2 regions of the Streptomyces niveiscabiei genome follow, and region 2 is predicted to be linked to the other one. Evidence: riboswitches for the same ligand, from Rfam matches in the RefSeq annotation. Region 2 holds a riboswitch; the other holds the start of a gene.

Region 1 (15,639 bases), on a different contig from region 2:
CGCCATCGACAGGGCCAGGGCCCGGGAAAGGCGCTCCGGCCAGGGGAGTTGGTCGAGGAGGCCGGAGAGGAGGCCGGCGGTGGCCGAGTCGCCGGCGCCGGTGGGGTTGCCGCGCAGGCGGGTCGGCGGGGTGGCGCGCCAGCGGCCCTCCGGGGTCATCGCGAGGAGGCCCTCGGGGCCCAGGGACGCGATGATCGAGCGGGCACCCCGGCGGCGCGCGTCCTGCGCCGCGCGCAACGGATCGTGGGAGCCGGTGAGTTCGGCGAGTTCGTCGGCGTTCGGGGTGATGATGTCGGGCCGGGCCGCGACCCCGCGCCGCAGCGGCTCGCCGCTCGTGTCCAGCAGCACCGGCACCCCCGCCGTCCGCGCCACCCGCACCAACCCCGCGTACGCGCCCACCGGTACGCCCTGCGGGAGGCTCCCGCACAGGGCAACTACCGAGGCGGAACGGAGGAGTTGGTCGTACACCTCCAGGAACGCACCCCACTCGGCGGACGTGACGACCGGGCCCGGTTCGTTCAGCTGAGTCGTGTCACCGGTGTGCGTGTCCACCACCGCGACGGTCCTGCGGGTGTGCCCGGAGATCGGCACGAGCGCGTCGACCACCCTGGGAATCAAGGTGAGTTGGTCCTGTACGACCTTGCCGGTCGCGCCGCCCACGAAGCCCGTCGCCGTCACCTCGTGGCCGAGGGCGGCGAGGACGCGGGCCACGTTCAGGCCCTTGCCGCCCGGCCGTTCGGTGACGTCCGTGACGCGGTGGGTCGTATGAGGGCGCAGTCCCCTCACGCGATAGGTGATGTCGAGCGCGGTGTTGAGCGTGACCGTGAGGATCACCAGCCTCGACCTCCCCTTCGTCGGCGCTTACGGCATGCTTCCAAAGGTCAGATCATGCCAAAGGGTCAGCGCCCTGGGGCCGCCGATTTCACGCCAGTTCAGGTGTTGTTACCCAACCGCCTTGCCTCATCACGCCCTTGAGGTCGAAGTTCTCGTCCAGGACGAGGAGATCGGCGAGCTTGCCGGGCTCCAGGGAGCCGATCTCGTCCAGGCGGCCCAGCAGGCGGGCCGGGTTGACGCACAGTGCCTGGACGGCGTCCTCGATCCGGATGCCGTCGATCGTCACCGCCCGCTTGAACGCGCGGTCCAGCGTCAGCGTGGAGCCCGCGATCGAGCCGCCCTCCACCAACCTCGCAACGCCGTCGGCGACTTCGACCTCCAGGGGGCCCAGCAGGTACCTGCCGTCGCCACTGCCGGCCGCGTCCATCGCGTCCGTGATGAACGCGACGCGCTCCGCGCCGGCCAGCCGGAACGCCAACTCCAGGGCCGCCGGGTGCAGATGGGTGCCGTCGTTGATCAACTCGACCGTCACGCGCGGGTCTTCGAGCAGCGCCGCGACCGGGCCGGGCGCCCGGTGGCCGAGCGGGGGCATCGCGTTGAACAGGTGCGTCGCCACCGTCGCGCCCGCCTCGATCGCCTCCCTCGTCTGCTCGTACGTCGCGTCCGTGTGGCCGATCGCCGCGATCACCCCGTGGTCGGTGAGGAGCCTCACGGAGTCGATTCCGCCGGGGAGTTCGGTGGCCAGCGTCAGCATGCTGGCGTGGCCTCGCGCCGCGTCGATCAGCTTGCGTACGTCCGCCGGGTGCGGGTGCCGCAGCAGGGCCTCCGCGTGGGCGCCCTTCCTGCACGGGGAGATGAACGGGCCCTCGAAGTGGATGCCGGCGATCTCGCCGTCCTCGGCGAACTCGCTGAGGAGACCGGCCTGTTGGGTGAGGACGTCCAGGTCGTCCGTCACCGTCGAGGCGACGAGGGTGGTGGTGCCGTGGGTCCGGTGGGTGTGCAGGGCGGTCCGTACGTCGTCGGCCGTGCCGGAGAAGGAGGCGCCGCCTCCGCCGTGGTTGTGGAGGTCCACGAACCCGGGGATCAGGTAGTGGCCGGTGAGGTCGATCCGGTGGGCGGTCTCGGGGGCCTCGGAGGTGATGCGCTTGCCGTGAACGGCGATGTCCTGGACGGCGGTTCCGGAGGGGAGGACTGCTGTCGCGCCGGTGAGGAGCGTGGTCGGGTGCGGGTTCACGGCGTTTTCTCCAAACCGTTCGTTTTCCTGAGAAGATCCCACGCCATCAAGCCCGCTCCCAAGCAGCCCGCCGTGTCACCCAGCGCCGCCGGGACGATCTCCGGGGTGTGCTGGAAGGTCACCCGGGCCCCGATCGCTTCCCGCAGCGGTGTGAACAGGGTGTCTCCCGATTCCGCCAGCCCCCCTCCGATCACGATCCTCGCCGGGTCCAGCAGGGTCAGCGCCGTCAGCAGGCCGTCCGCGAGTGCCGTCACCGCCTGCTGCCACACCTCCACAGCCCTCGGGTCGCCCGCCTCCACCGCCTTCGCGCAGTGCGCCGCGTCCGCCGTCGGGTCGCCGGAGGCCCTCGCCCACGCCTCCGTCACCGCCGCCGCCGACGCGTACCGCTCCAGGCAGCCCCGCTGTCCGCAGGGGCAGGGGGTGCCGCCGGGGCGTACGACGATGTGGCCGATCTCGCCGGCGGAGCCGTGGGCGCCGGGGTCGATGCCGGTGGGGGTGCCGATCGCGCCCGCGATGCCGGTGCCGAGGGCGAGGAAGAGGAAGCGGGGGGTTTCGCGGGCCGCGCCCAGACGGCCCTCGGCGAGGCCCCCCGTGCGTACGTCGTGGCCCAGTACCGCAGGGGTACCGGTACGGGTTGCCAAGAGGTCGCGCAGGGGGACGTCGCGCCAGCCGAGGTTCGCGGCGTAGACGGCTACCCCTGAGGTCTCATCGATGATGCCGGGGATCGCGAGGCCCGACGCGAGGGCGGGTTCGCCCAGGTGGCGTACCCCGTACGACCGGAGGTCCGCCGCGAAGCCGAGGATGCCCTCGATCACCGCCTCGGCGCCCCGCTCGCGGGCGGTGGGCCTGCGGTCGCGGTGCAGCAGCGCGCCGTCCGCGCCGATCAGGGCGCCCTTCATCGCGGTGCCGCCCACGTCGAGGGCGATGACATGTCTCACGGTGAACAGTGTGGCCGAGGACCCGGGAGAGGTCTAGTCCACTGGGGTGGTGTAGACCTTGATCCGACTATCGGACAAGCGTTGGTGGAGTGGACAGCAGTGGTGCAGAGGGGTTGGGTCGGGGCCTTGGCCGCGTTGGGCATGACGGTGGCTGTAGGGGGGTGCGGAGTCCTTGGGAGTGACTCCGGCCGGGTGAGCCTCAGACTCGTCGCCGCGGACTACGGGGACAGCGCGGCCAACAGCTCCACCAAGTACTGGGCCAAGCTGACCAAGGCGTACGAGGAGAAGCACCCCGACGTCGACGTCCAGGTCAGCGTGTACTCCTGGAACGACGTCGACAAAAAGGTCAAGGACATGGTCGACGCCGGGGACGCGCCCGACATGGCGCAGATCGGGTCGTACGCCGACTACGCCGACCGCGGCCTCCTCTACAAGGCCGGCGACCTGCTCTCCATCCCCACCCAGGCCGACTTCGTCTCCCAGCTCGCCAGCGCGGGCAAGGTGCGCGGGCAGCAGTACGGGATGCCGTTCGCCTCCTCCACCCGGCTCCTCTTCTACAACAAGGGGCTCTTCGCCAAGGCGGGGATCAGCGAGCCGCCCACCACGTGGGACGAACTCGCCGCCGACGCCGCCAAGTTGAAGGAGGCGGGGGTGTCGTACCCGTACGCCCTTCCGCTCGGGCCCGAGGAGGCGCAGGCCGAGGCCATGCAGTGGATGCTCAGCGGGGGCGGGGGGTACACCTCCACCGCCGGGACCTACAGCCTCGACTCCGCCGAGAACGTCCAGACCTTCGAGTGGCTCCAGGACAAGCTGGTCGACAAGGGGCTGACCGGGCCCGTCGCGCCCGCGAAGCTGAATCGTGCCACCGCGTTCTCCTCCTTCGCCGCCGGTGACGTGGGGATGCTCATCGGGCATCCCTCGCTGATGAAGATGGCCCGGGACAAGGGGGTCCGGTACGGGATGGTGGCCATGCCCGGGAAGTCCGGGGTCCGGCCGCTCACGATGGGGGTCGCCGACTGGATGACCGCGTTCAAGCAGCACGGGCACCGGTCCGAGATCGGCAAGTTCCTCGACTTCGTGTACGAGGAGGACAACGTGCTCGCGTTCTCCCGTGAGTACGACCTGCTGCCGGTGACGTCCTCCGCGTCCGCGGTGATGAGCACGGCCCCCGAGGACCGCGACCTCGAACCCTTCCTGGAGCAACTGCCCCTCTCCGAGCTGTACCCCGTGGGGCGTACGTCCTGGGCCACCGTCGCGGCGTCCGTCAAGAAGGGCATCGGCGGCGCGGTGGCTCCCGGGGTACGTCCCGACGACGTGCTGCGCAGGCTGGAGACCGAGGCGATGGCCGCGGAGAGTGGGGTGTCGTAACCGGGGACTACTGTCGGGGTATGCCCCCCGAAGACCACCCCGGCCTGGCCCGCCGCGAGCGCGACATCCTGGCGCTGGAGCGCCGCTCGTTCCCCAGCCCCGGCACAAAGGAACGCGCGATCCGCGAGGAACTCGGTCTGTCCCCCGTCCACTACTACCAACTCCTCAACGCACTGCTGGACGACTCCAGGGCACTGGCCCTGGACCCGGTGACGGTCAACCGCCTACGACGAGTGCGGGAGGGGCGGCGGGAGGAGCGGTAGAGGGTGGGGGGTTCGGAGGACTTCGGGGTGCGGGTGGGTGGGGAACTGCGCGATCGGCCCCCACCAACCCGCACCCGACCCTCTACTGTCGACCCCATGGGTACCCACCTCACCCCCACCGCCCACCAAGCCCTGACCGCCATCCGCGCCCACCCCTCCCGCGCCCTCCTCGCCTTCGACTTCGACGGCACGCTCGCCCCCATCGTCGAGGACCCGGAGAAGTCCCGCCCCTACCCCGGCGCCCTCGAAGCGCTCGCCGCCCTCGCGGGCAAGGGCGCGCGGATCGCCGTCATCACCGGGCGCCCCGCCGAAGTGGCCGTCCGCTACGGGCAGTTCGACGGCGTCGAAGGGATGATCGTGCTCGGCCACTACGGTGCCGAACGCTGGGAGCAGCGCACCGGACAGGTCACCGCGCCCCCGACTCCCCCCGGCCTGGAGGCTGTACGCGCCGAACTCCCCGGCATCGTGGGCGCCACGGACGCCTGGGTCGAGGAGAAGGGCCGGGCCGTCGCCGTCCACACCCGGCGTGCGAAGGACCCGCAGGGACTGTGGGAGGAACTGCGGGAACCGGTCGCCGAACTCGCCACCCGGCACGGGCTGATCGTCGAGCCGGGACGCCTGGTCCTGGAGATCAGGCCCGCCGGGATGGACAAGGGGGCCGCACTCAGGCGCCTCGTCGAGGAAGCGGAGAGGGAGAAGGAGAAGGAGTCCGGCGTCGCCGCGGTGCTCTACGCCGGCGACGACCTCGGTGACCTCCCCGCCTTCGACGCCGTGGACGCCCTCAGGGAGACCGGCACCCCCGGCATCCTCGTCTGTAGCGGCAGCGACGAGGTCACCGCCCTCAGGGACAGGGCCGACCTGATCGTGGACGGTCCCCCCGGAGTCGTAGAGCTCCTCACTCAGCTCGTCAACGACGTCAGCTGATCCAGGAACCACTGCGTCGGCGGAAGGGCGGTGGCCGCGGCGGCGAGCCGCTTCGTGCGCTCCGCCCTTTCCCCGCGCGGCATGGAGAGCGCCTCGTGGAGAGCCTCGGCGGTCTCCAGGATGTCGTACGGGTTGACGGTGATCGCGTCGTCGCGCAGCTCCCAGTACGCCCCCGCCTCCCGCGAGAGGACCAGCGCGCACCCGTCGTCGGAGACGACCGGCACCTCCTTCGCGACGAGGTTCATGCCGTCGCGGATCGGGTTGACCAGGGCGACGTCCGCGAGGCGGTACGCCGCGAGGGAGCGCGCGAAGTCATCCTTGAGATGGAGGAGTACGGGGGTCCAACTCGCCGTCCCGTAGACGGAGTTGATCTCGTCGGCGACGCGCTGGACCTCGTCCATGTAGTCCCGGTACACCGTGAGGTCCTGCCGGGAGGGATACGCGAAAGCTACGTGGACCACACGGTCACGCCACTCGGGGCGCGTATCGAGCAGGTGCCTGTAGGCCAGTAGTCCCCGCACGATGTTCTTGGACAGTTCGGTCCGGTCGACGCGGACGACGGCGAGCCGCCCCTCGCCGATCTCCGCCCGCAGGGACGCGATCCGGTCCCGTACGTCGGCCTGGTTCGCCCGCTCGCGCAGGAAGTCGGCGTCGGCGCCGAGGGGGTGCACGCCGATGCCGGTCGACCCGGTGCCGTCGGGACAGCAGGCGGCGAACGCGTCGGCCCACCGCCGGGTGAGGAAACCGAGCCGGTCGGCGGAGAGCATGCTGGTCAGGAGCTGCGTACGGATGTCGTCGGGCAGCAGCGCGAAGTAGTCCGGCGGGGCCCAGGGCGTGTGGGAGAAGTGGCCGATGCGCAGGTCGGGCCGCAGTTCACGCAGCATGCCGGGGACGAGGCACAGGTGGTAGTCCTGTACTAGTACCGCCGCCCCCTCGGCCGCCCCCTCCGCCAGCGCCGTGGCGAACGCCCGGTTGTACGACTCGTACGACACCCACTGCCGCCTGAACTCCGCGTCGAACACGGGCTCCAGCGGCGTCTGGTACAGCATGTGGTGGACGAACCACAGCACGGAGTTGGCGATGCCGTTGTACGCGTCGGCGTGCACGTCGGCCGGGATGTCGAGCATCCGCGTCCCCGGCTCGCCCACCCCCCGGCGTACCGCTTCGCGGTCCCCGTCGGACAGCGCGCTGCACACCCACAGCGCACCGGCGTCCGGATCGATCGCGGAGAGCCCGGAGACGACTCCGCCGCCGCCGCGCTTGGCGTGCAGGGTGCCGTCGTCCCCCACGGAGTACGAGACGGGGCCCCGGTTGGAGGCGACGAGCACACGGGAAGCACCGAACGTCATATGCCCAACCTAGCCAGACGCCGCGCTGCTCAAACGTTCGTATACGGCGTACGCCCGATGGCGGGTCCTAGGCGACTTTCCGCCGCGCGTACTCCGCGATCTCCACCATCGGCGGCCTCTCCTCCGTGTCCACCGAGTACGTCCGCGCCTCGAAACCGTCCTCGCCGCGCTCGAACTGGGTCAGCGAGGGCCGGATCAAGTGCCCCCGCGCCAGCCGCAGTTGGGCCGTCCGGTAGATCGCGGCGGACATGCGGCCCAGCGCCTGCCCGTCCTGGTGGCGGTGCTTGCGGACCCCGATGTCGACCTGGGCCAGGGCGTCGAGGCCGACCAGATGCAGGGCGTCGACCAGCATGCCCAGCTCGACCCCGTACCCGACCGGGAACGGGAGTTGTTCGAGGAGGCTCCGCCGGGCCGCGTACTCGCCCCCCAACGGCTGCACGAAACCCGCGAGTTGAGGCCAGTGCAGGTTCAGCAGCGGGCGTGCCATCAGCTCGGTCACCCGCCCGCCCTGCCCCGACGCGCCGGCCAGGGGGCGGTCGTACATGCCCTTCACCAGGTCGACGTCCGGATCGGTCAGCAGCGGGCCCACGATCCCGGAGACGAAGTCGGAGGAGAAGTCGCGCAGGTCCGCGTCGATGAAGCAGACGATGTCGCCGGTGGTGGCGAGGAGGGACCGCCACAGGACCTCACCCTTGCCGGGTAGTGCGGGAATACGCGGGAGGATCGCGTCGCGGTGGACGACGCGGGCGCCCGCCGACGCGGCTACCTCCGCCGTACGGTCGGTGGACCCGGAGTCGACGACCACGAGCTCGTCGACGAGCGGCACCTGGAGCATCAGGTCGTGGCGGATGACCGCGACGATGTCACCGACGGTCGCCTCCTCGTTCAGCGCGGGGAGGACCACGGAGACGGTCAGCCCGGTGGCCCGCTTCGCCGCCATGATCCGGTGCAGGGGGCGATCGGTCACCGACCAGGAGCGGGTGGCCAGCCAGCGCTCGGCTTCTTCCAGCACAGTCAGCGGCTCCTCACTGTCACGGTCACACTGCCGCGTGTGATCCATCTCGCGCCTCGGACGACTATCTCAACTGTCGTGGCCTTCGGTTACAGTCTTGAACAACGCTGGTGACCATCGCATGTCGGGGGCGCCTGGCGGACAGCTCCACTCATAACTTCATACCGCTCATCCAGAGGGGCAGAGGGATACGGCCCGATGAAGCCCCGGCAACCCTCCAGCCGGTCTCGTGCGTGATCACGCCGCGAGGCTCCCGGCTAGGGAAGGTGCCAAATCCGTCTCACGGCGAGATGCGTCGTGAGGAAGATGAGGAGAAAGGGCCTCGCCTCCATGGCTGTGCAAACCGTCGCGACCACCACGCCGACCGCCGACAACGCCGCTCCCGCCGTCGACCTCGGTCCCGCAGCGGCGCTGAGCTGCCGCGAGTGCGGCCACCGCGTCCCCCTCGGCCCCTCCTTCGCCTGCGAGGAGTGTTTCGGGCCGCTGGAGATCGCGTACGACTTCGATGGGTATGACACCGAAGAGCTGCGAGCCCGCATCGCCGCGGGCCCCGCGAACATCTGGCGCTACGCCCCCCTACTCCCCGTACCGGCGGACGTAGCCGACAAGCCGAACATCAACCCCGGCTGGACCAAGCTCGTCCAGGCCGACCGCCTCGCCGCCGAACTCGGCGTCGAGCAGGGCAAGTTGTTCGTCAAGGACGACTCCGGCAACCCGACCCACTCCTTCAAGGACCGCGTCGTCGCCCAGGCGCTCGAAGCGGCGCGCGCCTTCGGCTTCACCACCCTCAGCTGCTCCTCGACCGGCAACCTGGCCGGCGCGGTCGGCGCCGCGGCGGCCCGCGCGGGCCTGCGCTCCTGCGTCTTCATCCCGCACGACCTGGAGCAGGGCAAGATCGTGATGGCCGCCGTCTACGGCGGTGAGCTGGTCGGCATCGAGGGCAACTACGACGACGTCAACCGCTTCTGCTCCGAGCTGATCGGCGACTCGGCGGGCGAGGGCTGGGGCTTCGTCAACGTCAACCTGCGGCCGTACTACGCCGAGGGCTCCAAGACGCTGGCGTACGAGATCTGCGAGCAGCTCGGCTGGGAACTTCCGGACCAGCTCGTCGTACCGATCGCCTCCGGGTCGCAGCTCACGAAGATCGACAAGGGGCTCCAGGAGCTGATCAAGCTGGGGCTCGTCGCGGACAAGCCGTACAAGATCTTCGGCGCGCAGGCGGCGGGCTGCTCGCCGGTGTCGGTCGCCTACAAGGCGGGGCACGACGTCGTACGGCCGCAGAAGCCGGACACGATCGCGAAGTCGCTGGCGATCGGGAACCCCGCCGACGGGCCGTACGTGCTGGACATCGCGCGGCGGACCGGGGGTGCCGTCGAGGACGTCACCGACGAGCAGATCGTCGACGCGATCAAGGTGCTGGCGCGGACGGAGGGGATCTTCGCGGAGACCGCCGGGGGCGTGACCGTGGGGGTCACCCGCAAGCTGATCGAGAACGGGTTGCTGGACCCGTCCCTCACGACGGTCGTCCTCAATACGGGTGACGGCCTCAAGACCCTTGACGCGGTCGCCGGTACGGGGCTCACCGCCACCATCCGCCCGACCCTGGACTCCTTCCGAGAGGCTGGCCTCGCATGAGCGTGACCGTTCGTATCCCGACCATCCTGCGTACGTACACCGGTGGACAGGCCGAGGTGGCCGCCGAGGGCGGGACCCTCGGGGAGGTCATCGCGGACCTGGAGAAGAACCACACGGGCATCTCCGCGCGCGTCCTGGACGACCAGGGGAAGCTGCGGCGGTTCGTCAATGTGTACGTCAATGATGACGATGTCCGTTTCGAGCAGGGGCTGGAGACGGCGACTCCCGACGGCGCCGGCGTCTCGATCATTCCGGCGGTCGCCGGGGGCTGAGCGGGGTTTATCCGAGCGGCTTGACCTAATGTCATTACCGCCGGGTAGTAACCGTCAGTAACTCTCATTACCGGCTGTTCATCCCCGCGGCGGAGCCGCTAATAGACGGAGTGCCCCTTCCGCGCAGAAGCGGAGGGGGCAATTCTGTGTGGTTGAACGAGGTAAGGTTGGGGAACCCGCTTCCGCTTGCCGCTTGCACTCCCCGGCGGGAGCCCTTGATTTCTGCCTTACACCCGACAAGAAGTAGCCAAAGTGTGCGCCTCTTGCGTGGCATTTGCGGCATATGTCGGGCCCGACTTGCCCCGAACTCTGGTGAATTCTCACCACATTCCGGATCGTGCGCGTCCAGAATTCTCGTCCGATTGACCTGTTGCAGACGGCAGTTGGACAGATACATTCAGCCGCGGTCGACGCGTTCCGGCGCACGCCCCCAATACGGCAGGGGGGTGAGGTCTGACCCGGACCCACGAAGTGTGGGTCCGCGCAAGGGCCAGTAATAGGGGAGTTAGGCATGGCTCAGGGCACCGTCAAGTGGTTCAACGCGGAGAAGGGGTACGGCTTCATCGCGGTCGACGGTGGTGCGGACGTCTTCGTCCACTACAGCGCCATTCAGATGGACGGCTACCGCACCCTCGAAGAGGGCCAGCGAGTCGAGTTCGAGATCTCGCAGGGTCAGAAAGGCCCGCAGGCCGACATGGTTCGCGTCACCGCCTGAACATTCAGCAAGAGGCCCGCACCTGTCCAGGGTGCGGGCCTCTTGTCGTACCCCCTACCCCCCGTACCCCCGCCCTCCACCCGTACGGCCTTGCACTCTCGGGGGTCGAGTGCTAATCATTGGCGTTAGCACTCTCCCCGTGAGAGTGACAACGAAGGACCGAGTCGGTGAGGTCCACGGTGCGGGCGGGGCAAGGAACCGTCAGACCGCGGGGCCGTCCGTCGCGGGCGCGGGCGCGGTCCACTGCGGTACTCACCCCCAGTCCTGGAGGGACCACTTCACATGGCCAAGATCATCGCGTTCGACGAGGAGGCGCGGCGCGGCCTTGAGCGCGGTATGAACCAGCTCGCCGACGCCGTCAAGGTCACCCTCGGCCCCAAGGGCCGCAACGTCGTCCTTGAGAAGAAGTGGGGCGCCCCCACGATCACCAACGATGGTGTGTCCATCGCCAAGGAGATCGAGCTGGAGGACCCGTACGAGAAGATCGGCGCCGAGCTGGTCAAGGAAGTCGCGAAGAAGACGGACGACGTCGCCGGTGACGGCACGACGACCGCGACGGTCCTGGCCCAGGCACTGGTCCGCGAGGGCCTCCGCAACGTCGCCGCCGGCGCCAACCCGATGGCTCTGAAGCGCGGCATCGAGAAGGCCGTCGAGGCCGTCTCCGGCGCCCTGCTGGAGCAGGCGAAGGATGTCGAGACCAAGGAGCAGATCGCTTCCACGGCCTCCATCTCCGCCGCCGACACCCAGATCGGCGAGCTCATCGCCGAGGCGATGGACAAGGTCGGCAAGGAAGGCGTCATCACGGTCGAGGAGTCGCAGACCTTCGGCCTGGAGCTCGAGCTCACCGAGGGTATGCGCTTCGACAAGGGCTACATCTCGGCGTACTTCGCGACCGACATGGAGCGTATGGAGGCGTCCCTGGACGACCCGTACATCCTGATCGCGAACTCCAAGATCGGCTCCGTCAAGGACCTGCTCCCGCTCCTGGAGAAGGTCATGCAGTCGGGCAAGCCGCTGCTGATCATCGCCGAGGACGTCGAGGGCGAGGCCCTGTCGACCCTGGTCGTCAACAAGATCCGCGGCACGTTCAAGTCCGTCGCCGTCAAGGCGCCCGGCTTCGGCGACCGCCGCAAGGCGATGCTGAACGACATCGCGATCCTCACCGGCGGCGAGGTGATCTCCGAGGAGGTCGGCCTCAAGCTGGAGAACACGACGCTGGACCTCCTGGGCCGCGCCCGCAAGGTCGTCATCACCAAGGACGAGACGACGATCGTCGACGGCGCCGGGTCCTCGGACCAGGTCGCCGGCCGGGTCAACCAGATCCGCGCCGAGATCGAGAACTCCGACTCGGACTACGACCGCGAGAAGCTCCAGGAGCGCCTGGCGAAGCTCGCGGGCGGCGTGGCGGTCATCAAGGCCGGTGCCGCGACCGAGGTCGAGCTCAAGGAGCGCAAGCACCGCATCGAGGACGCCGTGCGCAACGCGAAGGCGGCCGTCGAGGAGGGCATCGTCGCCGGTGGTGGCGTGGCCCTGCTCCAGGCCTCCCAGGTCTTCGAGAAGCTGGAGCTGGAGGGTGACGAGGCGACCGGTGCCGCCGCCGTCAAGCTCGCGCTTGAGGCTCCGCTGAAGCAGATCGCCGTCAACGCCGGCCTCGAAGGCGGCGTCGTGGTGGAGAAGGTCCGCAACCTCACCCCGGGTCACGGCCTCAACGCCGCGACCGGTGAGTACGTCGACCTCGTCGCCGAGGGCATCATCGACCCGGCGAAGGTCACGCGCTCCGCGCTCCAGAACGCGGCCTCCATCGCCGCGCTCTTCCTCACCACCGAGGCCGTCATCGCCGACAAGCCGGAGAAGGCCGCCGCGCCTGCCGGTGGCGGTATGCCGGGCGGTGACATGGACTTCTGATCCGTTGCCCGCGAGGGCTGGATCGGCAGTACTACTGAGGGCGGTACTCCCCAGGTACGGGGGGGTACCGCCCTCGGGCGTTTTCTGGGGGCAGGGTCAGTCGGCGTAGTCCTTGAGTCTGTCGGTATCGAGAGTGACGCCAACTGGGGGAGGGAGCGGGACGGTAGTACCCCAGGGGTAGGAGAGGGAGTGCCGGTAGAGCCCGCTCTCGGGGTTGCTGTACACGACGAGGGTGTTGTCGTCCCGGTCGATCAGCAGATAGACGGGGATACCGGCGGCGGCGTACCCACGAACCTTGTCGACGCGATCACGCTGATGGGTGTCGCGATCGTGGGACGTGACCTCGACGACCAGCAGCACACCGTCGGGGTCGGCCCAGTCGCCGTCGTACGCGATGAAGTGGTCGTGCGGAGCCAGCGCGGCGTCCGCGTAGGCGTGTCCCTTGCGGTAGGCGTCGACCCTCAGGCCCTGCTCCGGATAGAGGAGCAGGTCGGGTCGCATCTTCAGGAACAGTTGGAGGAGCCACAGCACGATGGCCCTGTGCCGCTGGTCCGGCAACGGCTTGACCTTCAGCTTTCCGTCGATGAGTTCGAGCCTGACACCCTCGGGGGACTTACGGGCCAGTTCCTCGAAGTCCTCGACGCTGAGTGGCCCCTCCGCGTGCATCCGGCCGTCCACGAGCACGAGCCGGATGTGCTCCGGCGCGGCGGCGACGAGCTTCGCGAAGTCCTCGGGGGACAGCTGGGGGCTTTCGGTGGGGGTCATGGTCGTGCCTCCTCCCCTCCATCCTGCCCCGGGGTGGTGTCGGCGGACCGTGGGAGCGGTCATGCGGGTTGTCCTTCCGCAGTACTACGGGGGTCAGCCGGAGTAGATCTTGAGGCCCTGGGTGTCGAGGGTGAGGCCGACCGGTGGGGGGAGAGGTACGGGGGTACCCCAGGGGTATGACACGGAGTGGTGGTAGCGGCCGTTCCGGGGGGAGCTGTGGACGGTGAAGGCCGCCGCGTTGCGGTCGATCAGCAGGTAGACGGGGATGCCGGCTTCGGCGTAGTCGACGGGTCGTTCGAGGCGTGCGCGCTGGTTGGTGCGGAGGTCGCGGGAGGTGATCTCGACGACCATCGGGATTCCGGCGGGGTCGGACCAGTTGCCGTGCCCCACGAAGTGGCCGATGGGCGCGAAGGCCCCGTCGGCGACGGCACGCCCCGTGAGCTGAGCCTCCGTCTTGATGCCGACCGCGGAGTACAGACCGTGGCCGGGGCGCAGGGCGAAGAGTTGGCGCAGCAGCGCCATCGACATGCAGGAGTGGTTGCCGTCGCGCGGGGCCTTGAGCTCCAGCTTTCCCCGGCTGTACTCGATCCAGAAGTTCTTCGGTGCCCGGCGCGCCAGTTCCTCGAACTCCTCGACGCCGAGCGGCGTTTCGGTGCGGACCTGGCCGTCGGCGTACACGAGCCGGACGTTCTGCGGGGCGGCTTCGGCCAGTTCCTCGAAGTCCTCCACGGGAGTGTCCGGACGTTCGGCAGGCCCGGAGGTCATCGTGTCCCCACGCGCGGTCGCATCCGGATCGAGGCCCGGAACGTGTCCGCCTGAGAGCGGACATCAAGGGCGTCCAGGTACCCCACAGGTCGTACGGAACTCCCCGTACACCCCTTGCACAATCCCCCCGGCAACGCCTCAGGCTTCCCCGGCACCCCGCACTCGGAGCACTCCAGAAGTCGTACGGGTCTCACGGCCTGCCCCTCAGGTACTACGGGTACTACGGGCCGTACGGGTACCGGCGGCGGCATCTTGTCGACGAGGCGGCGGCGCAGGAGCGCGGCGGGGGAGTGGACGACATGGGGGAGCCCGGCGGTGAGGGCGGTACGGACGGTCTCCGAACCGGCGCCGCGCGCGAACCACTCCTCGACGAGCGGGGCGAGCTGGGCGCACTCGGCGGCGGACAGGAACAGCGAGGGCGCGGTACGGCTGAGCGCGGCGAGGAGGATGACGGCGCGTGAACGGCTGGGCGGCGGCTCGGAGTTGTCCGGCGGTACGTCACCCCGCGTGAACGCGGCCCACCACTCGTCCGCGCGAGCGGTCCGGCTGAAGAACGTCCGGGTGACCCAGAGTTCGGTCCCGGAGGAGGACGTCACCTTCTCCTGCCCCCGCCGCAAGTGTCCGGCCGCCTGAATCCGGTTGAGGGAGGTCCGCAGCGCGCACTGCCCGTAGGTCGTCGTCTTGGCCAGCGTCTTCACGGAGATGTCGGCGCCGTCGGGAAGCCGGTCGAGGTATCCGGCGATGGCGGCGTCGCGGGGGAGGAGGTGATCGAAGTCTGCTTTGCCGCGCGGCTGTTGGCCGGGGGCGGTGCGTTTCCCGTACCCGGGCTTGGCCATCGGGTGCGCGGGCAGGTCGGCAGTACTAAAGTTGGCGTCAGCCATTGGGGCAGCCCTTTGTTTGGGAGGGCGGCTCCTTCGGTCAAACCCCCACAGGTGCTGACAACACCTGTCGGGGGTTGATTTACGTCGGGAGCCTTTGTGTTGTGTTGGCAGCACCGTAGAGCCAACTGACACTCCGTTGCAACCCGAACCCGCAAAGTCAACTGGCGGGGTGGGAGGGTGGGTTGAGACCCACACCCATTCAAAAAAGCAACGGCTCGAAGCTCAGGACTTGAGCCCCGGGGACGCCGGAAGACCCGCAGGCCCACGCACCGGGAACGAGGTGCGTGGGCCTGCGAAGTGGCGTGGTCCGTCAGTGGTGTTGCGTGTTCCGGCGAGCCATGAACTCGGCGGCTGCACCGACCAGAACTGCCAGACTCAGGCCCAGCACACCGGCGTTGACGACCGAGGGCCCCTGCGACCAGGCCCATCCGCAGCCGACCACGAAGGCGACGGCCACCGCGATCCGGCCGGGTACCCCGCTGACGGGAAGCAGCGAACGCTGCCCTGCCGCGCGGCGCCGGTACTTGAGGATGAGGATCACGGCGGCGGCCATCGTCAGGATGACCGGCCCTCCATAGGCGTCCATCGCCCTACCTTTCTGTACGTCCGTGGCGTGCCGGACCTACTTGCAGTATCCGCCCTTGTACTCGTACGGCAGGAAGGTGGGCACCTTCACCTCGACGCATTCGCCGTCGGAGTCGGCGTTCCAGGCCACCCGGGAGATGTTGGCCGCGTTGACGACGCCGTACACGTCGAACGGCGGCGGCGCGGCGGCGAAG
Region 2 (15,639 bases):
GGTGTCCGGCCGTACGGTCGACATCGTCGGGACCGGCGGGGACGGCGCGAAGACGGTCAACATCTCGACGATGTCGGCGCTGGTCGTCGCCGGCACGGGCGCGAAGGTCGTCAAGCACGGCAACAGGGCGGCGTCCTCGTCGTCGGGCGCCTCGGACGTCCTGGAGAAGCTCGGCGTCAACCTGGAGCTGACGCCCAAGCGGGTCGCGGAGGTCGCCGAGCTGGCGGGCATCACGTTCTGCTTCGCCGTCAAGTTCCACCCGGCGCTGCGTCATGTCGCCGCCGCGCGCGGGCAGTTGGGCATCCGCACGGTCTTCAACGCGCTCGGCCCCCTCACGAACCCGGCGCGCGTGAAGTCCCAGGCGGTGGGCGTGGCCGACCCCCGCATGGCCCCCATGATCGCGGGCGTCCTGGCGGACCGGGGCAACTCCTCCCTGGTCTTCCGGGGGGACGACGGCCTGGACGAACTGACGACCACGGCGACGTCCCGGGTCTGGGTGGTCCGCGACGGCAAGGTCACGGAGGAAACCTTCGACCCCCGGGACGTGGGCATCGACCTGGTCCCCATCGAGGCCCTGCGGGGCGGCGACCCCTCGTACAACGCCGAGGTGGCCCGCAACCTGCTGAACGGCGAGCAGGGCCCCGTCCGGGACGCGGTCCTTCTCAACTCGGCGGCGGCTCTGGTGGCCCTCAACCCGGGCACGGGCACCCTCGCCGGCCAGCTCCGGGACGGCATGGCGAAGGCGGCGGAGTCGATCGACTCGGGGTCGGCGAAGAGGACGCTGGACCGCTGGGTGATGGCGACGAACGAGTAGGTGTTCCGCGATCCGGACAGAACTTGCGCCTCCGCGATCACTTCATCTACTTTCTGAACCAGGTCATGAGTGACAGTCATGAGGCCCCGGCCGACTGTCCGGCAACCCTCCGTCCGTGGCGGGGTGCCCCGGGTGAAGACCAGGCCGTGGGCAGCGAGGTCCTCGGCAAGCGCGGACCCTCCTGACGCCGGGGGTCCTGGTCGTCGAGGAGTTGTGCAGTGTCCGTCACCCTTGCCCCCGTTCAGCCCGTCTGCGCCCCCCTGGACGTCCTGGGCCGAGACGTCACCGTCCCCCTGGTCACCGGCGGCGAGGTCACGTACGCGGCCCTCGACTACGCGGCCAGCGCCCCGGCGCTTCAGCGTGTGTGGGACGACGTCGCCGCGTACGCCCCGTACTACGGCAGTGTCCACCGGGGCGCCGGCTACCTCTCCCAGCTCTCCACGGACCTCTTCGAGGCCGCGCGCAGGACGGTCGCGGAGTTCCTGGACTGCCGCGAGGACGACGAGCTGGTCTTCACGCGCTCGACGACGGACTCCCTGAACCTGCTGGCCCGCGCGGTCCCCGCGAACTGCCAGGTGTACGTCTTCGAGACGGAGCACCACGCGTCGCTGCTCCCCTGGCAGCACCGGGACGTGAAGTACCTGGACGCCCCCCGCACCCCCGAGGACGCGGTGGCGACGCTCGGCCGGGCCCTCGCCGCGCGGGACACCTCGGCGCCCGCCCTCGTCTGCGTGACCGGCGCCTCGAACGTCACCGGCGAGCTGTGGCCGGTCCGTGAGCTGACGGCGACGGCGCACGCGCACGGCGCGCGGATCGTCCTGGACGCGGCGCAGCTCGCCCCGCACCACCCGGTGTCGGTGAAGGACCTGGACGTCGACTGGGTCGCGTTCTCCGGCCACAAGCTGTACGCCCCGTTCGGCGCGGGCGTCCTCGCGGGCCGTACGGACTGGCTGCGCGCGGCGGAGCCGTACCTCGCGGGCGGCGGCGCCAGCCGCAGGGTGAGCCGCGCGGCGGACGGCTCGGTCGAGGTGGAGTGGCACGAGAACGCGGCCCGCCACGAGGCCGGCTCACCGAACGTGATCGGCGCCTACGCCATCGCGTCCGCGTGCAAGGCGCTGACGGAGGAGGGCTTCGGCAACCTCGTCGCCCGTGAGCGCCACCTGATCGCCAAGGTCCGCGCGGGCCTCGCGGACGTCCCCCAGGTCCGCGTCCTGTCCCTCTTCGGCGACGACGCCCCCCGCGTGGGCGTCCTCTCCTTCGTGGTCGACGGCTGGAACAGCTCCCACTTCGCCGCCGCCCTCTCCGCGGAGTACGGCATCGGCGTGCGCGACGGCCTGTTCTGCGCGCACCCCCTCGTCAACCACCTGCTGGGCGCGACGGCGACGCGGGCGGGGGAGTGCGGCGAGGCGACGTCCCTGAACGCGATCCGGGTGAGCTTCGGCGCGGGCACGCCCGACGAGCACGTGGACCGCTTCGTCAAGGCGGTACGCGAACTGGTGACGCTGGGCGCGAAGTTGACGTACCGCACGGAGAACGGCCGCTGCGTGCCGGCCAACGCCTGATTACGAGTCGAGGCCGATCGCGAACGCGGCCTCCAGGTCGTGCTGGGAGTACGTGCGGAACGCGACGTGCGTGTCCGTCGCCTCCACGCCGGGGATCTTGCTGATCCGGCCGGGGATGACGTCGGCCAGGTCCTCGTGCTCCCGCACCCGGACCATCGCGACGAGGTCGTACGTCCCGGTCACCGAGAACACCTCGCTGACGCTCTCCAGGGAGGCGATCTCCTCGGCGATCTCCGGAATCCGGTCCACGCTGGTCTTGATCAGGACGATCGCGGTGATCACGGCTGGTTCTCTCCCTCGGGGGCGGGTACAGAGGCGGCCCCAACTGTAGTCGTACGGGTGAATCGCGCCCACGCGTACAGGAACCCCAGCGTGAAGCCGACGACGTGGGCGAGGTAGGCGACGCCGGGGCCGTCGGAGGCGTGGTTCGCGGCGAGCCACTGGAGGGCCGCCCAGAAGGGGAGGACCAGCCAGGCGGGGAAGCGCAGGGGGAGGAAGAAGAGGAACGGCAGGAGACTGGTGACGCGCGCCCGGGGGAAGAGGTAGAGGAAGGCCCCGAGGACGGCCGAGATCGCTCCGGACGCCCCCACGAGGGACTGTGCGGAGCCGGCGTGGGCAGCCGCGTACCCCAGGAGGGCGAGGCAGCCGCAGCCGGTGTAGAAGAGGGTGAACTCCACGCGCCCCATGCGTTCCTCGGTCATCGCCCCGAAGACGTAGAGGAAGAGCATGTTGCCGAGCAGATGGACCCAGCCGCCGTGCACGAACAGGGCGGTCAGCGGGGTGAGCGCGGCCCGCGCCGACCCCTCGAAGAGGTCGGCGGGCACGACCCCCCAGCGGTGGTAGTACGCCCGCTGCGCCGCGACGAGCGCCTCGCCGGAGCCGTACGAGGGATTCAGCCCCGACGCGGGCCCGAGGACGAAGACGGCGCAGCACAGCGCGATCAGCCCGTACGTCACCGGTGCGGCGGGTCGCCACCTGTCGATCATGGCTACAGAGCATGACGCAACCGGATACAACGGCCCATATCGCCTCGCCGTCGCGGACAGGCGGGCGGCGGGTCCCCGCCAGGCCGTAGGGTTACGGCCACACGCACCGGGGCACGCCCCCGGCGCACGGCCCAGAAAAGGAGCGGACGGTTCCGATGCCGGTTACCCTGCCGACCGCCACCACCCGGTGGCGCTGCACCCTCTGCGGAAACCTCACCCGGTTCGACGTGACCCGTTCCTCGAAGGTCGTCGAGTACGTCCACCTCGACCTGGCCGGAGAGCCGAAGGTCGAGGAGCGCGAGGTGGTCAGTGAGACCATCGAGTCGGTGCGCTGCCGCTGGTGCAACGCAGTCGATTCGGTGGAACTCGTGGACAGGCCGGGCGCCGACTCCTGAGAGGGAGCGGCCCCGCACGGCAAGTGGGGTGTGACGGATGGCGGAGACCACGGGCGAGCCGGGCGACGGCGCCGCCGAGGTGCTCGACCGCCCCCTGCCCGACGGGGTGCGCCGCAGGGTCGTGCAGATCGTGTCGGACGGCTTCGGCGGCCTGACCCTCGGCGAACTGCCCGCACAGCTGCGGCAGTACGCCCGGTTCGCGCCGAACCGCCGGACCAAGTTCGCCGGCAACGCGATGGCCTCAGCGCTGGAGACCGACGCGCTGTTCCGCCAGCGCATCGGGGAGAAGCTCAGAGAGGCCCAGCCGGAACTCACCGGCGCCCTCGACTCCGGTTCGCCGCCCCCGGCCGCCGACCCGCTGGACGTGGCGGCGGCGGCCTACGTGCTGCGCCCCACCGGCTGGGTCAAGCTCGTCACCGCCGCCGGCGAGGAGGCCCAGCGCGCCGACGCCGAACGCGCCGACGAGGAGAGCCGCGCCGAACTGGAGCGCCTGCGCGCGGAGTTGGCGCACGCCCAGGGCCAGGTCAAGACCGAGACCGAGCGCCTGCGCCAGGAACTCGACGCCGCCCGGCGGGAGGCGGAGGCCGCGCACCGCAAGCTGCGCTCCGCCCTCAGCGACGTCAAGCGCGGCGAGGCCGCCCAGCGCAAGCTCCAGGGCGAGATCGAGGCCGTACGCGCCGAGGCGGGCACCCAGGTCTCCGCCGCCGAGAGCGAGACGCGGCGCCTCAAGGCGCGGCTCGGCGAGGTCGAGGCCGCCCTGGAGGCCAGCCGCCGCGCCGCCCGCGAGGGCCGCAGCGTCGAGGACATGCGCGTACGGCTCCTGCTGGACACCGTCCTCGAAGCCACCCAGGGCCTGCGCCGCGAACTCGCCCTGCCCCCCGTCTCCGTACGGCCCGCCGAGACCGTCGACGCCGTCGAACCCGGCCGGATGACGCCGAAGGACATCGCCGCGCGCGCCCTGTCGGAGCACGATCCGGCCATTCTCGATCAGCTGCTCGCGCTGCCCCAGGCGCACCTGGTGGTCGACGGCTACAACGTCACCAAGACCGGCTACCCCCAGATGCCGCTGGAGAAGCAGCGGCTGCGCCTGCTCGGCCAGCTCTCCGCGCTCGCCGCGCAGACCGGCGCCGAGGTGACCTGCGTCTTCGACGGCGCCGAACTCGCCGCGCCCGTCCTGCTCGCACCGCCCCGGGGCGTCCGCGTCCTGTTCTCGAAACCCGGCGTCACCGCCGACGAACTCATCCGCCAGCTGGTGCGCGCCGAGCCGCCCGGCAGACCCGTCATCGTCGCCTCCACCGACCGGGAGGTGGCCGACGGCGTCGCCAAGGCCGGGGCGCGGCCGGTGGCTTCGGCGATGCTGCTGAAGCGGCTGTCCTGAGCCCGCTGCCTGTACGCAGGGTCAAGTCGGCGTCACTGCTTGTTGGTTGAAGGCAAATTATGCGTTGCGCGACCGCTTTTTTACGCCACGGGATTTGAACTGATCACACTTGTGTCACTAGGGTCACGGTTCGAACCTCCGCGCGAGAGAAGGAGCCCGTCTCCGTGGCGTCCCACCGTCGACCCAAGCCGCCGTCCCGCACCCGCGTGACGCTGCTGACCACCGCGGCTGCCGCGGCCGTCGCCCTCAGCGCCAACTCCGCGAACGCGGCACCGAGCGAGAAGCCGACGAAGGACGAGGTCAAGTCGAAGGTCGACAAGCTCTACGAGGAGGCCGAGCAGGCCACCGAGGCCATGAACGGCGCCGAGGAGAAGGCGGGGAAGCTCCAGAAGGAGATCTCCACCATCCAGGACAACGTCGCCCGTGGCCAGGACGAGCTGAACAAGCTGCGCGACTCCATAGGCCTGGCGGCTGCCGCCCAGTACCGCACGGGGAACATCGACGCCTCCGTCCAGCTCTTCCTCTCCTCCGACCCGGACAGCTTCCTGGACCGCGCCTCCACCCAGGACCAGCTCAGCGCCCAGCAGGTCGAGGCGCTGAAGAAGATCCAGGAGAAGCAGCGCCAGCTCGCCCAGCAGCGCGCCGAAGCCTCCGAGAAGCTCGCCGACCTCTCCTCGACCCGCGCCCAGCTCGCCAAGAAGAAGCGCGAGGTGCAGGGCAAGCTCTCCGACGCGCAGAAGCTCCTCAACTCCCTCACCGCCGCCGAGAAGGCCGCGCTGAACGAGCAGGAGACCCGCGCCAGCCGGGACGCCGGTGAGCGCGTCGACCTCGGGAACGTCCCCGCCGGGTCCGGCCGCGCCGCCGCCGCGTTCGCCGCCGCGCAGTCCCAGCTCGGCAAGCCGTACAGCTTCGGCACGGCCGGTATGGCCACGTTCGACTGCTCCGGGCTCACCTCCTGGGCCTACGCGCAGGCCGGCGTCACCATCCCGCGCACCTCCGAGTCCCAGGCCAACGCCGGGACCCGGATCTACAACGTCAACGACCTGCGCGTCGGCGACCTCGTGATCTTCTTCAACGACCTCCACCACGTCGCGCTGTACGCGGGCAACGACACCGTCATCCACGCGCCGCGCACCGGGACCGTCGTACGGTACGAGTCGATGAGCACCATCGGCGGGCCGTTCATGTTCGGCGTCCGCATCTGACGCCGCGAGCCGTGCGACACACCCCGACGCACAGCCCCCCGAACGAGTGGATTCCCGGCCTCCTCGCTGACCGTCCGTCCCGGCCATGACCTGCGTCTGGGCCGGGACGTCACCGTCCGTGTCCGGTCCGGGTCTTTGAGCACCCCCTTCCCCCGGGGCTACTGTCTGCCGCGTTTCCTCGTCCGTCAGCGGAAGGAGTGCGGCTTCCCGTGGGGTCCCATCGCAGCGTTGCACCGGCGTCCGGGTTCAACAGGGGGGCGGGTGCGGCGCTGTGCGCGCTGTCCGCCGCGGCGGCTGCCCTGGGGGTGGTCCCCGCCGCCCACGCCGCGCCCTCCGGCGACACCCGGGCCGAGGTCGACCGGCTGTACACCGAGGCCGAGCAGGCCACCGAGGCGTACAACAAGGCCGACGAGCGGGCCGACCGGCTGCGTCACGAGGTCAGCGGCGCGCAGGACGCCATCGCCAGGCAGCAGGAGCGGATCAACTCCATGCGGGAGCGGCTCGGCGCGCTCGCCGGGGCGCAGTACCGGGCCGGTGGGCTCGATCCCTCCATCGCGCTCCTCTTCTCCGACGATCCCGACGAGTACCTCGACAAGGCCGCCACCCTCGACCGGCTCACCGTCCACCAGGCCGGGCAGCTGCGTGAACTCCAGTTCGCCATGCGGGAGCTGGCCCAGGAGCGGGCCGAGGCGGCCGGGAAGCTCGGGGAGCTGGAGAAGAGCCGCAGGGCCGTCGCGTCCCACAAACGGACGGTCGAACGGAAGCTCGCGCGGGCCCGGGAGCTGCTGAACGCCCTCTCGCCGTCCGAACGCGCCGACTACGACCGTGTCTCCCGGTCCGGCCGCGAGGACATGCCCTTCCTCGGCGGCGGCCAGGCGTCCTCGGCCCGTGCCGCGGCGGCGGTGGCGGCGGCGCGCTCCGCGCTGGGGCGGCCCTACGTGTGGGGGGCCAGCGGGCCCTCCGGGTTCGACTGCTCCGGGCTCATGCAGTGGTCCTACGGCCAGGCGGGCGTCTCGCTGCCGCGGACCTCCCAGGCACAGGCCCATGCCGGGCGGCGGGTGCCGCTGTCGCAGGCCCAGCCGGGGGACATCGTGACCTATCGGTCCGACGCGAGCCATGTGGGCATGTACGTCGGGAACGGCCAGGTGATCCACGCGCCGTATCCGGGCGCGCCGGTCCGGTACGACCCGGTGGGGATGATGCCGGTGTCCTCGGTCACCAGGCCGTAGGCCCTGCGGATTCGCCTTCTTGCCGTCGCCCGTACGATCGTTCCGATGGCTGGTGCGAGGCGGGTGCTGTGGTCGGGGGCGATAGCCCTGTGTCTGCTTGCGGTGGGATGCAGCGGCGGCGGTGGGGGGAGTTCCACTCGGGCCGAGGTGCAGGCCGCTCTTGATCGGCGGGCCTCCGTGGTGCTGGGGCGGGAGGGGAACACGTACGACGTTCCGTTCGCGCAGTGGTCGTACCGGCTGGGGTCCGTCGACGCCGCCGGGGATCGGGCCACCGCCGATGTGCAGCTCAGTTATCGGGTCCAGGGGTACGACTCCGTGCCTGTCGTCGCCGAGCGGGTGGTGCGGCTGGGGCGGGACGCGGGGGGTGTGTGGTCGGTGGTGTCGGAGGGACCGGGGGACGGGGCCGGGGAGCAGCTGTGGGACCAGGGGCGGGTGAGTGTCGTGCGGGGGACGCACAGTCTGGTGCTGGGGGTGGGGGAGTCCGGCGACCGGCTGCGGAGCTTCGCCGATCTCGCCGACCGGGCCGTGCCCGCCGTGTCCGACGCCTGGGGGACCGGCTGGGCGCGGAAGGTCGTCGTCGTGGTGCCGGCCTCGCTGGAGGGCATGGCCGGGCTGCTGGGGTCGTCCGTCGACTCGTACCGGGGGATCGCGGCCGTCACCACCGGCGAGACCGGGGGGCGTGCGCCCGCCGACCGGATCGTCGTCAACCCGGAGGCGTACGGGATGCTCGGCGAGGTCGGCCGGCAGGTCGTGCTCACGCACGAGACCACCCACGTCGCGACCCGCGCCCACACCAACGCGGCGACCCCCCTGTGGCTGTCCGAGGGGTACGCGGACTGGGTCGGGTACCGGGGGACCGACCGTACGCCGGACCAGGCCGCCCCCGAGCTCCAGAGCGCCGTCGACGAAGGCCACGTTCCCGCCGCGCTGCCCGCCGACTCCGACTTCGGCTTCGGCGGCGACGCCACCCGTCTGGCCCAGGCGTACGAGGGCGGCTGGCTGGCGTGCCGGATGATCGCCGGGCGGTGGGGTGAGGAGAGGCTCGACGCGTTCTACAAGGCCGTCGGGGCCCACGGAAAGCGGGCCGGGGCGGTGGAAGGGGCCCTGGGGAGCGTCCTGGGGGTGACGCTGGAGGAGTTCACGCAGGACTGGCGGACGTACGTGAAGGAACAACTGGCGAGCTGAGTCGCACGCCCCTTGCGCACGCCGCTTGGTACGCCCCTCCGTACGCCGCTGAAGCTCACGCCCCTCCCAACTCCCCCAGCGCCTCCCGCAGCCACCCCCTCTCCGCCTCCCTCGTAGCCCGCGCCACCCTCAGCATCCCCGAACGGAACAGATCCCCGGTGTCCTCGGCCCGCACCCCCACCTCACCCTCGTAGAAGAAGCTCGTCGGCACCTCCAGGAACTCCAGCCGCCGGCGCGTCAACCGTGCTGTGCCGGTGTGTGGCGCTCGGGGCGGGGCTGGTCGTCCTGCGCCGCAAGGCCCCCTCGGGGGCGGGTGCCGCACCCCGGCGCGTTCTCGCCGTAGGGCTCCCCATGGCCCTCGACTTCACCGTCCGGCAGACCGGCGGCCTCGTCCTCGTCGCCGTCGTCGCGCGGATCGGGGTGACGGCGGTGGCCGCGTACGGGATCGCGTACAAGGTGCTGTACGTCGCGACGATGGCGTTCTACGCGGTACGGCAGGCCGCCGCGATCCACACGGCGTACACCGGTGAGGCGAGGGCGACCGGGCGGGCGGCGGTGAAGGTCGCCGGAGCGGTGGGGGTCGTGGCCGCTGGGGTGTTCGCGGTCGGGGCGCCCTGGATCATGGCCGCGTTCGGGGCGGGGGAGGAGGTCGCGGCGGACGGTGTTCTGTTCCTGCGCTGCGTCGGGCCGTACCTCGTGCTGATGGCCGGGGTCATCGCGCTGGGCGGGGTGTTCGAGGCGGGCGGGGGCGGGACCGTGGGGGTGACTGTCGTTGGGACGGCCGTTCAACTGCCCTTGGTGTACGGGCTGTCGGGGTTCGGGCTGGCCGGCGTCTGTGCCGCGCTGGCCGGGGCGATGGCCGTGCAGGGGGGTCTGTTGTTCAGGAGGGGACTTTCGCTCGGGTCGGCTGGGCCGGGAGCGGGAGTGGCTTTGGGCGGGGTGAGGTCGAGCGCCACAGGCGGGCGCAGGCGGTGAGGGCGGCGGTGATGAGGAGGCCGTTGCGGATGAGGAGGAGGGCGATGCCGAGGGGGGTGCTCTCGACGACGTCGTCGAAACGGACCGGGAACTCGGCCACCGTGACGCCCGCCGCGACCAGCGTCAGTGTCGCCGGGAGGCCCATGCGGCTGCCCCGGAAGCAGAGGCAGACGGCCGCCGTACCGATCAGCCAGACCAGGTACTGCGGGCTGATCACCCGGCTGGACAGCGTGAAGAGGAGGACGGCGGTGAAGGCCGCGTCCGCCGGGGTGTGGACCGAGTAGCGGCGGGCCATGAGCCGCCACAGCAGGAGCCAGCCGAAGGCCACGGACGTCAGGAACAGGGCGGCCGTGCTCACCGCTTCGACGCCGGGGCCGGTGAACTCCAGGGAGCCGTAGACGAAGCGGACCTCGCCGTGCCAGCCGAAGTGCCGGGCCACGTGGAAGACCAGCGCGCCCAGCGACTCGACCTCCGTGCCCCGGTCGCGCTGGGAGGTGACGAAGGAGAAGGCGCCGGGGACGAAGGCGCTCGCGGCGAGGAGGAGGGCGGTGGTGAGGGCTGCCGCGAGCCATGTCCCGCGCCGGGCGACCCCGGCCAGCAGCAGGGCCGGCCACACCTTCAGGAGGGCGCCGAAGCCGATCAGCGCGCCCATCACGCGGGGGCGCCGGGCGCCCGCGACGAGGGCGGCCACCGCCACGGCGGTCACCAGGATGTCGTACCGCGAGTAGACCGTCGGGCCGAGGAGGGGGACGCCGGCGACCCACACCCACACGCCTCTCCGGGTGCGGCCGGGGCGGTGCGCGGCGTTCAGGAGCAGCGTCAGGACGGCCAGGTCGGCGGCGAAGGCCAGGAGGAAGAACGCGGACGCGTAGTCGAGGAACGGGAGCAGGGCGGGGGCGAGGATCGGGAGCGCGGCGGCGGGCGGGTACTGCCAGGTGACGTCGTGCGGGGGGAACGTGCCGGTGCGCAGGATCTCGTACCAGGCCCGGTAGATCACCGAGACGTCCGTCGTCACGTCGGGGCCCGGGAAGGGGAGGATCCCGTACACGGACAGGAGCAGGAACAGCCGGGTGACACCCCAGGTGACCAGCGGTCCGGTCAACGGCGTCGTCTTCACCTTTGCCCCTGTTCGTCCAGAATTCGTCCAAGATCGGCATGTGGGGCACATCCTGCACCGCGGGACTGTGGGAGAGCCACGAAGCGGGGCCGGGGAGCCGGTCCGTTACAGTCGGCCGCGATGCACAAGACCCTCATCGTGACCAACGACTTCCCGCCCCGGCCCGGTGGCATCCAGGCGTTCCTCCACAACATGGCGCTGCGTCTCGACCCCGCCGACCTCGTCGTCTACGCGTCCACGTGGAAGCGTGGCCGCGAGGGCGTCGAGGCGACCGCCGCCTTCGACGCCGAGCAGCCCTTCACGGTCGTCCGGGACCGTACGACGATGCTGCTGCCGACGCCGGGGGCGACGCGGCGGGCGGTGTCGTTGCTGCGCGAGCACGGGTGCACGTCCGTGTGGTTCGGCGCGGCGGCTCCGCTGGGCCTGATGGCGCCGGCGCTGCGGAGGGCGGGCGCGCGCAGGCTCGTCGCCACGACCCACGGGCACGAGGCGGGGTGGGCCCAACTGCCGGTCGCCCGGGGGCTGTTGCGGCGGATCGGGGACGCGACGGACACGGTCACCTATCTGGGCGAGTACACGCGGTCGCGGATCGCCGGGGCGCTGTCGGCGGAGGCGGCGGCGCGGATGGTCCAACTGCCGCCGGGGGTGGACGAGAAGACGTTCCATCCGGGGTCGGGGGGGACGGAGGTCCGGGCACGGCTCGGGCTGACGGACCGTCCGGTCGTGGTGTGCGTGTCGCGGCTCGTGCCGCGCAAGGGCCAGGACACGCTGATCAGGGCGATGCCGGGCATCCTGAAGGCCGAGCCGGAGGCGGTGCTGCTGATCGTGGGGGGCGGCCCCTACGCGGGCGAGCTGCGAAAGCTGGCCCGGGAGACGGGAGTCGAGGACTCGGTGCGCTTCACGGGTTCCGTCCCGTGGGAGGAACTGCCCGCCCACTACGGCGCCGGGGACGTCTTCGCGATGCCGTGCCGGACGCGGCGGGGCGGCCTCGACGTCGAGGGCCTGGGGATCGTGTACCTGGAGGCGTCGGCGACGGGACTGCCCGTGGTGGCGGGGGACTCGGGGGGCGCGCCGGACGCGGTCCTGGACGGTGAGACCGGCTGGGTCGTACGCGGCGAGTCGGTCGAGGAGACGGCCGAGCGGATCGTCACGCTGCTGGGTGACGGGGAGTTGAGGCGGCGGATGGGGGAGCGGGGGCGCAAGTGGGTCGAGGAGAAGTGGCGTTGGGACCTCTTGGCGGAAAAGTTGAGGACGCTTCTCTAGCAGGAACCCGCCATTCCCCCCATGCTCCGCATATGACAGCACATCTGACGCAACGTCAGCTCAGTAGACGCCAGATCCTCGGCATGGCCGCCCTCCAGACGGCCGCCACTCTCGGCCTCACCCGCATCTCCCTCCAGTCCGCGCACGCCGAAGAACCCGAGGCCATCGACAACTCCCCGGCGATCGTGGTCGGTTCGGGCTACGGCGGAGCGGTCGCCGCGCTGCGGCTCGCGCAGGCCGGCATCCGTACCCTCGTCCTCGAAATGGGCCGCGCCTGGAACACGGCCGGAGCGGACGGCAAGGTCTTCTGCAACACGGCGAATCCGGACAAGCGCTCGATGTGGTTCAGGACCCGCACTGAGGCCCCCCTCGCGAGCTTCCTGTGGCTGGATGTCGTGAACAGGGACATCACCTCCTACCCCGGAGTCCTGGACCGCGTGAAGTTCGCGGACATGTCGGTGTACGTCGGCAGAGGCGTCGGCGGCGGCTCCCTCGTGAACGGCTCCATGGCGGTCACCCCCGACCGGGCGTACTTCACCGAGCAGTTCCCCACGGTCGACGCGACGGAGATGTACGGCACGTACTTCCCGAGGGCCCGCCGGATGCTCGGCGTCAACACGATCGACCCGACCTGGTTCGAGTCGACGGAGTGGTACAGGTTCAGCCGCACATCGAGGAAGGCGGCGACGAACACGGGCCTCAGAACGACCTTCGTACCCAGCGTGTACGACTTCACGTACATGCGGAAGGAGGCCGCGGGCACGGCGACGAAGTCGGCGCTGGGCCAGGAGGTCATCTACGGCAACAACCACGGCAAGCGCAGCCTCGACAAGACGTACCTCGCCTCCGCGCTCGGCACGGGCAACGTCACCATCCACACGATGGAGAAGGTCACCGCCATCAGCCGCGCGAGCGACGGGAGTTGGCTCCTCAGCACGGCCCGCATCGACGACACGGGCACGGTCGTCGAGACGAGACAGTACGGCTGCGCCTACCTCTTCCTCGGCGGCGGCAGCCTCGGCACCACCGAACTCCTCGTCAAGGCACGCCAGTCGGGCACCCTCCCCGCCCTGGACGCGAGCGTGGGCGCCGGCTGGGGCACCAACGGCAACGTCATGCTGGGCCGCGCCAACCACCTGTGGGACACGACCGGCGCCAACCAGTCCACGATGCCGGTCATGGGCATCGACGACTGGGCCAACACCGACAACCCGGTGTTCGCCGAAATGGCCCCGCTGCCCACGGGACTCGAGAACTGGGTGAGCCTCTACCTGGCGATCACGAAGAACCCGGAACGCGCGAGGCTGACGTACGACAACGGCGCGCTGGGCCTGAGTTGGAGCGCCGCCCAGAGCGCGGTGTCGGTGGCGATGGCGAAGAAGCTGTTCGACCGGATCAACGCGGCGAACGCGACGATCTACCGCTACGACCTGTTTGGCACGCCCAGCAAGGTCTTCGCGGACGACTTCTGCTACCACCCTCTGGGCGGCTGCGTGCTGGGGAAGGCGACCGACGACTACGGCCGCGTGAAGGGGTATTCACGCCTGTACGTCACCGACGGCTCGCTCGTGCCCGGCAACATCGGCGTGAACCCGTTCGTCACGATCACCGCGCTCGCCGAACGGACGATGGCGCGGGTCCTCGTGGAGGACACCGCGCCATGAACTGCCCTGAAGGGAAAGGCTACTTCGCGTACAGGGCCTCGATCTCGGCCGCGTAGTCCTTCGCCACCACGTTCCGCTTGAGCTTCAGCGAGGGCGTGAGGTGACCCGAGTCCTCCGTGAACTGGGAGGAGAGAATGCGGAACTTCCGCACCGATTCCGCTTTCGACACCGCGGCGTTGCCGTCGTCGACCGCCGTCTGGATCGCCGCGAGCAGATCCGGGTCGTCACGCAGCGACGCCGCGGTGGCGCCCGCCGGCTTGCCGTGCTCACTGGCCCAGCGGCCCAGGAACTCGTCGTCGATGGTGACGAGCGCCGCCACGAACGGCCGGCCGTCCCCGACGACCATGCACTCGGCGACCAGCGCGTGCGCCCGGATGCGGTCCTCGATCACCGCCGGGGCGACGTTCTTGCCGCCCGCCGTGACGATGATCTCCTTCTTGCGGCCGGTGATGGAGAGGTAGCCGTCCTCGTCGAGGGTGCCGATGTCCCCGGTGTGGAACCAGTTGTCGGCCAGCGCCTCGGCGGTCGCCGCCGGGTTGTTCCAGTACTCCTTGAAGAGGTGCTCGCCGTGCAGCAGCACCTCGCCGTCGTCCGCGATCCTGACGACCGAGCCGGGCAGCGGCTGGCCGACCGTACCGATCTTCTGCCGGTCCCACGGGTTGAACGCCGTCGCCGCGCAGGACTCGGTGAGGCCGTAGCCCTCCAGGACCGTGAAGCCGATGCCCCGGAAGAAGTGGCCGAGCCGCTCGCCGAGCGGGGCGCCGCCGGAGATCGCGTACTCGCCCCGGCCGCCCAGGACCGCGCGCAGCTTGTTGTAGACGAGCTTGTCGAACACCTTGTGCTTGATCTTCAGCCCGAGCGACGGACCCGACGGCAGGTCCAGGGCCTTGCTGTAGGCGATCGCCGTGTCGGCGGCCTTGTCGAAGATCGCGCCCTTGCCGTCGGCCTGCGCCTTCGCGCGCGCCGAGTTGTAGACCTTCTCGAAGACGCGCGGCACGCCCAGGATCAGCGTCGGCTTGAACGAGGCCAGCTCGTCCGTGAGGTTCTTGATGTCCGGGAGGTTGCCCAGCTTGATCGGCGCCATCATCGGCGCGATCTGCACGAGCCGCCCGAAGACGTGCGCCAGCGGCAGGAACAGCAGGACGCTGCACTCGCCGGTGCGGAACAGGGGGCGCAGCCGCTCGACGACGTTCCCGCACTCCGCGAAGAAGCTGCGGTGCGTGAGCACACAGCCCTTGGGTCTGCCGGTGGTCCCCGAGGTGTAGACGATCGTCGCCGGGTCGTCGGCCTTCGCCTGCGCGCTGCGCTCGTCGAGCGTCTCGTCCGTCACGTCCCGGCCGAGCCGGCCCAGCTCCTCGACGCCGCCCGCCTCGATCTGCCAGACGTGCTTCAGCTCCGGCAGCGACGCGCGCACCGACTCGACGGCCGCCGCGTGCGACTCCAGCTCGACGACGCAGGCCGTCGCGCCCGAGTCGGAGAGGATCCAGCCGATCTGCTCCGGCGAGCTGGTCTCGTACACCGGGACCGTGACCGCGCCTGCGCTCCAGATCGCGAAGTCCAGCAGCGTCCACTCGTACCGGGTGCGCGACATCAGGGCCACCCGGTCGCCCGGCCGGACCCCGGCCGCGATCAGGCCCTTCGCCGCGGCGTGCACCTCGGCGAGGAACTCCGTGGCCGTCACGTCCTGCCACGCGGTGCCCGCCTTGCGGGCGATCACGGCCACATCCGGGTGCTGCGCGGCGTTTCTGCGGACGATGTCGGTCAGATTCCCGTCCGCAGGGACCTCGTACAAAGCCGGAAGGCTGAACTCGCGCAAGACTGCTGCTCCTCATAGGGCGCCGGCGCCACGACGTCGTGCGATGCGAC

The links. Region 2 has a riboswitch for S-adenosylmethionine ahead of PV682_RS07020 (aminotransferase class V-fold PLP-dependent enzyme). Riboswitches for the same ligand answer to the same signal wherever they lie in the genome.
Region 1: another riboswitch for S-adenosylmethionine. It lies ahead of thrC (threonine synthase); the one in region 2 lies ahead of PV682_RS07020 (aminotransferase class V-fold PLP-dependent enzyme).

The regions. Positions count from the first base shown of each region.
Region 1 covers NZ_JARAYJ010000022.1:13,659-29,297, forward strand. Annotated here, with positions in the region: gene PV682_RS26915 (1-phosphofructokinase family hexose kinase) at 1-834, opposite strand, end outside; gene nagA (N-acetylglucosamine-6-phosphate deacetylase) at 923-2,068, opposite strand; gene PV682_RS26925 (ROK family protein) at 2,065-3,006, opposite strand; gene PV682_RS26930 (extracellular solute-binding protein) at 3,148-4,374, shown strand; gene PV682_RS26935 (DUF3263 domain-containing protein) at 4,395-4,637, shown strand; gene otsB (trehalose-phosphatase) at 4,734-5,561, shown strand; gene PV682_RS26945 (alpha,alpha-trehalose-phosphate synthase (UDP-forming)) at 5,537-6,910, opposite strand; gene PV682_RS26950 (glucosyl-3-phosphoglycerate synthase) at 6,978-7,922, opposite strand; SAM riboswitch class I at 8,088-8,235, shown strand; gene thrC (threonine synthase) at 8,253-9,557, shown strand; gene PV682_RS26960 (MoaD/ThiS family protein) at 9,554-9,829, shown strand; gene PV682_RS26965 (cold-shock protein) at 10,341-10,544, shown strand; gene groL (chaperonin GroEL) at 10,827-12,449, shown strand; gene PV682_RS26975 (Uma2 family endonuclease) at 12,546-13,214, opposite strand; gene PV682_RS26980 (Uma2 family endonuclease) at 13,308-13,979, opposite strand; gene PV682_RS26985 (hypothetical protein) at 13,976-14,815, opposite strand; gene PV682_RS26990 (MIP/aquaporin family protein) at 15,171-15,446, opposite strand; gene PV682_RS26995 (hypothetical protein) at 15,483-15,639, opposite strand, start outside.
Region 2 covers NZ_JARAYJ010000004.1:160,059-175,697, forward strand. Annotated here, with positions in the region: gene trpD (anthranilate phosphoribosyltransferase) at 1-814, shown strand, start outside; SAM riboswitch class IV at 876-992, shown strand; gene PV682_RS07020 (aminotransferase class V-fold PLP-dependent enzyme) at 1,033-2,376, shown strand; gene PV682_RS07025 (Lrp/AsnC family transcriptional regulator) at 2,377-2,658, opposite strand; gene PV682_RS07030 (rhomboid family intramembrane serine protease) at 2,655-3,362, opposite strand; gene PV682_RS07035 (hypothetical protein) at 3,518-3,757, shown strand; gene PV682_RS07040 (NYN domain-containing protein) at 3,795-5,135, shown strand; gene PV682_RS07045 (C40 family peptidase) at 5,300-6,340, shown strand; gene PV682_RS07050 (C40 family peptidase) at 6,550-7,569, shown strand; gene PV682_RS07055 (hypothetical protein) at 7,615-8,754, shown strand; gene PV682_RS07060 (hypothetical protein) at 8,810-8,995, opposite strand; partial or broken gene PV682_RS07065 (MATE family efflux transporter) at 8,971-9,729, shown strand; gene PV682_RS07070 (glycosyltransferase 87 family protein) at 9,635-10,846, opposite strand; gene PV682_RS07075 (glycosyltransferase family 4 protein) at 10,967-12,109, shown strand; gene PV682_RS07080 (GMC oxidoreductase) at 12,142-13,773, shown strand; gene PV682_RS07085 (AMP-dependent synthetase/ligase) at 13,793-15,589, opposite strand.